2 regions of the Streptomyces sp. NPDC051563 genome follow, and region 1 is predicted to be linked to the other one. Evidence: riboswitches for the same ligand, from Rfam matches in the RefSeq annotation. Region 1 holds a riboswitch; the other holds the start of a gene.
What was found. A riboswitch is a leader RNA that binds a small molecule or an ion and turns the genes downstream of it on or off. The one in region 1 is predicted to bind S-adenosylmethionine.

Region 1 (2,388 bases):
CAGCGGCTGCACGAAACCGGCCAGCAGCGGCCAGTGCAGGTTGAGCAGGGGGCGGGCCACCAGTTCGGTGACCCGGCCGCCCTGGCCGTGGGCCGTGGCGGAGGCCGGATCGGCCGGAGCCGCCCGGTCGACGGACTCCAGGCCGAAGGGGCGGTCGTACATCGCCTTGACGAACCGCACCTCCGGATCGGTCAGCAGCGGGCCGACGATCCCGGAGACGAAGGCGGACGAGAAATCGCGCAGGTCGGCGTCCACGAAGCAGACGATGTCGCCGGTGGTGACCAGCAGCGAGCGCCACAGCACCTCGCCCTTGCCGGGCAGCGCCGGGATCCGCGGCAGCACCTCGTCGCGGTGCACCACCCGGGCCCCGGCCTTGGCCGCGACCTCCGCGGTGCGGTCGGTGGAACCCGAGTCGATCACCACGAGCTCGTCCACCAGCGGCACCGGCAGGCCCTCGATCAGATCGCGCCGGATCACCTCGACGATCTCGCCGACCGTCGCCTCCTCGTTCAGCGCCGGCAACACCACGCTCACCGTGGTCCCCGCTGCCCGCTTGGCGGAAAGCAGCTGGCCGAGCGGTCGGTCGGCGGCGGACCAGGAGCGGTCTGCCAACCAGCGCTCCACCTCTTCCAGCACCTTCAGCACTCCCTGTTCATCACTGGGCTCTTCACTGGTTTGGACCGAAATGTGATCCATCTCGCGGTTCGGACGGCTGTCTCAACCACCCGGGCCTTCGGTTACAGTCTTGAACAACGCAATGGCCCACCGCATGCCGGGGGGCCCGCGTACAAACGCACCGGCGCGCCATAGAGCGCGTGTGCCGGTGCCATACCGCTCATCCAGAGGGGCAGAGGGACACGGCCCGTTGAAGCCCCGGCAACCCTCCAGTCGGTTCTCGCGATCGCGCATTCCAGCGCCGCCAGCGAGGTCCCCGGCTAGGGAAGGTGCCAATTCCGTCTCATGGCGAAGTGCGCCATGGGGAAGATGAGGAGAAAGGGCCTCGCCATCATGGCTGCACAGTCTGTCGCAACCTCTGCCGAAACCGTCGAAAGCACTGAAAACGCTTCTGGCACCTCCGTCGATCTCGGTCCCGCCACCGGCCTTTCCTGTCGTGAGTGCGGTACCCGCTTCGAGCTCGGCCCGATCTTCGCCTGCGCCGAGTGCTTCGGCCCGCTCGAAGTCGCCTACGAGCTGCCCCTGGGAGACCCGGAAGCCCTGCGCGCCGCCATCGAGGCCGGCCCGAACAACATCTGGCGCTACGCGCCGCTGCTGCCCGTCCCGGCGGACGTGGCCTCCAAGCCGAGCCTGAACCCCGGCTTCACCAAGCTCGTGGACGCGGCCAACCTGGCCAAGGAGCTCGGGGTCACCGGCAAGCTGTACGTCAAGGACGACTCCGGCAACCCGACGCACTCCTTCAAGGACCGCGTCGTGGCCATCGCCGTCGAGGCCGCCCGCGCCTTCGGCTTCACCACCCTCTCCTGCTCCTCCACCGGCAACCTGGCCGGCGCCGTCGGCGCCGCGGCCGCCCGGGCCGGCTTCCGCTCCTGCGTGTTCATCCCGCACGACCTGGAGCAGGGCAAGGTCGTCATGGCCGGTGTCTACGGTGGCGACCTGGTCGGCATCGAGGGCAACTACGACGACGTCAACCGGTTCTGCTCCGAGCTCATCGGCGACCCGCTGGGCGAGGGCTGGGGCTTCGTCAACGTCAACCTGCGCCCGTACTACGGCGAGGGCTCCAAGACCCTGGCGTACGAGATCTGCGAGCAGCTCGGCTGGCAGCTGCCCGACCAGATCGTCATCCCGATCGCGTCCGGCTCGCAGCTCACGAAGATCGACAAGGGTCTCCAGGAACTGATCAAGCTGGGCCTCGTCGAGGACAAGCCGTACAAGATCTTCGGCGCCCAGGCCGAGGGCTGCTCGCCCGTCTCGACCGCCTTCAAGGCCGGTCACGAGGTGGTCCGCCCGCAGAAGCCGAACACCATCGCCAAGTCGCTGGCCATCGGCAACCCGGCGGACGGCCCGTACGTCCTGGACATCGCGCGCCGCACCGGCGGGTACGTCGAGGACGTCAACGACACCCAGGTCGTCGAGGCGATCAAGCTCCTCGCCCAGACCGAGGGCATCTTCGCCGAGACCGCGGGCGGCGTGACCGTCGGCGTGACGAAGAAGCTCGTCGAGAACGGGCAGCTCGACCCCGCGCTGACCACCGTGATCCTGAACACCGGTGACGGCCTCAAGACCCTGGAGGCGGTGGCCGAAGGCGGTGGCCAGACCGCCACCATCCGCCCCAGCCTGGACGCGTTCCGCGCCGCCAACCTGGCCTGATCTCTTCTCCCTGCACACCGGAAAGGCAGTAGCGCCATGAGCGTCAACGTCCGCATCCCCACC
Region 2 (2,388 bases), on a different contig from region 1:
TCAGCGCCTTGCAGGCGGAGGCGATGGAGTAGACGCCGATGACGTTCGGGGAGCCGGCCTCGTGGCGGGCCGCGGTGGTGTGCCACTCGACGTCCACGCCGCCGTCCTCGCGGCGGGCGACCTTGCGGGAGGCTCCGCCACCGGCCAGGTACGGCTCGGCCTCCTGGAGCCAGTCCGCGCGGCCGGCGAGCACGCCCGAGCCGAAGGGCGCGTAGAGCTTGTGGCCGGAGAAGGCGACCCAGTCCACGTCGAGGTCCTGGACCGAGACGGGGTGGTGCGGGGCCAGCTGGGCGGCGTCGAGGACGATCCGGGCACCGTGGGCGTGCGCGGCGGCGGCGAGCTCCTTGACGGGCCACAGCTCGCCGGTGACGTTGGAGGCTCCGGTGACGCAGACCAGCGCGGGGCCGTACGGGTCGCGGTCGGCCAGGGCGCGCTCCAGGGTGGCGACGGCCTCGGCCGGGGTGCGGGGGGCGTTGAGGTAGCTGACCTGCGCGTTCGTCCACGGGAGCAGCGAGGCGTGGTGCTCGGTCTCGAAGACGAAGACCTGGCAGTCGGCCGGGAGCACCGCGGCGAGCAGGTTGAGGGAGTCGGTGGTGGACCGGGTGAAGATCACCTGGTCGGAGGGCCGGCAGTCGAGGAACTCGGCGACCGTGACGCGGCTCTGCTCGAACAGGTCGGTGGAGAGCTGCGAGAGGTACCCGGCGCCGCGGTGGACGCTGCCGTAGTACGGGGCGTACGCGGCCACGTCGTCCCAGACCCGCTGGAGCGCCGGGGCGCTGGCCGCGTAGTCGAGGGCGGCGTAGGTGACCTCGCCACCGGTGACGAGCGGCACGGTGACGTCCCGGCCCAGGACCGGCAGCGGCTCGGCACAGGCGGGGTCGACGGTGACGGCGGTGACGGTGGCGGTGGTGTTCAGGGTTGCGGACATGGCGGTATCTCCCGGCAGGCAGGTGTGAATGGCTTCGGTGGGCCCGTCCGCCGGCACGGACACGGCGCTGCCGCCGTGCAGGGTACGGGAGTGCCCCGGAGTCGAGGTCGGCCGGCGTCGGCAGCGGTGCTGCGGGTACGCGGAAGTGACCCTGTTCCGAGGGGTGAAGAAGGGGCGGATTCGCCCTATCGCATTCGCTTGCTCACGGAAAACGCTCCTCAGAAGACCAGGACCCCTGGTGTTCGAGGGATCCGCGCTTGCCGTAGACCTCACTGCCTACGACCTGGTCATCACCCGGGGCACCCCGCCACGGAAGGAGGGTTGCCGGACAGCAAGCCGGGGCCTAAACGCTGTCACTCGTGACCTGGAAAGCATCCTGCCACACGATCTTGCGAACGCAAGACCCCGGTCCACATGGCGGACCGGGGTCGTTGCGGGATCTTGGCCGGATCCCATGGGAGCAGGGGTTGCTACGCGTTGCTCGCCGCCACCCAGCGGGCCAGCGCCTCCCGGGCCGCGCCCGAGTCCACTGACTCCGCCGCCCGTACGACGCCGGCCGCGAGTTGCTCCTCCAGGGTGCCGGTGCCCGGGTCCAGCGCGACCAGGGCCGCCGCCGAGTTCAGGAGCACCGCGTCGCGCACCGGGCCGGTCTCGCCGGCCAGCAGGCGCCGGGCCACGTCCGCGTTGTACGAGGCGTCCGCGCCGCCGAGCGCGGAGACGTCCACCAGCGGGATGCCGATGTCGCGCGGGTCGAAGGACTGCTCCGCGACCTTGCCGTCGCGGACCCACCAGACCCGGGAGGTCGCCGTGGTGGTGAGCTCGTCGAGCCCGTCGTCACCGCGGAAGACCAGCGCCGAGGAGCCCCGCTCCGCCAGGACGCCCGCGACGATCGGGGCGACCCGCGCGTCGGCCACGCCGGTGGCCTGTGCCCGGACCCGCGCCGGGTTGGTGAGCGGGCCGAGGAAGTTGAAGGTGGTCCGGATGCCGAGCTCCCGGCGGGCCGCCGCCACGTGCCGCAGCGCGGGGTGGAACTTCACGGCGAAGCAGAAGGTGATCCCGGCTTCCTCGGCCACCTCCACGACCCGTGCGGGGGTGAGGTCGAGGTTGACGCCCAGCTTCTCCAGGACGTCCGAGGAGCCGCTCGCGGAGGACGCGGCCCGGTTGCCGTGCTTGACCACCTTGGCGCCCGTACCGGCCACGACGACGGCCGACATCGTGGAGATGTTCACCGTCTTGGCCCCGTCGCCGCCGGTGCCGACGATGTCGACCGTCCGGCCCGGCACCTCGATCAGGTTGGCGTGTTCGTACATGGCGCGGACCAGGCCGTTGATCTCGGCCACGGTCTCCCCCTTGGCCCGCAGGGCGACGGCGAAGCCGGCGATCTGGGCGTCGGTGGCCTCCCCGCGCATGATCCGGTCCATGGCCCAGGCCGTGTCGTCGGCGCCGAGGTCACGGCCGGT

Region 2: linked by a shared signal. The riboswitch ahead of ACIA8F_RS30165 (aminotransferase class V-fold PLP-dependent enzyme) and the one ahead of thrC (threonine synthase) in region 1 are both predicted to bind S-adenosylmethionine.

What each region holds. Positions count from the first base shown of each region.
Region 1 covers NZ_JBITDL010000040.1:68,790-71,177, forward strand. The annotation lists gene ACIA8F_RS34690 (glucosyl-3-phosphoglycerate synthase) at 1-636, opposite strand, end outside; SAM riboswitch class I at 833-991, shown strand; gene thrC (threonine synthase) at 985-2,325, shown strand; gene ACIA8F_RS34700 (MoaD/ThiS family protein) at 2,362-2,388, shown strand, end outside.
Region 2 covers NZ_JBITDL010000030.1:39,960-42,347, forward strand. The annotation lists gene ACIA8F_RS30165 (aminotransferase class V-fold PLP-dependent enzyme) at 1-928, opposite strand, end outside; SAM riboswitch class IV at 1,177-1,293, opposite strand; gene trpD (anthranilate phosphoribosyltransferase) at 1,399-2,388, opposite strand, start outside.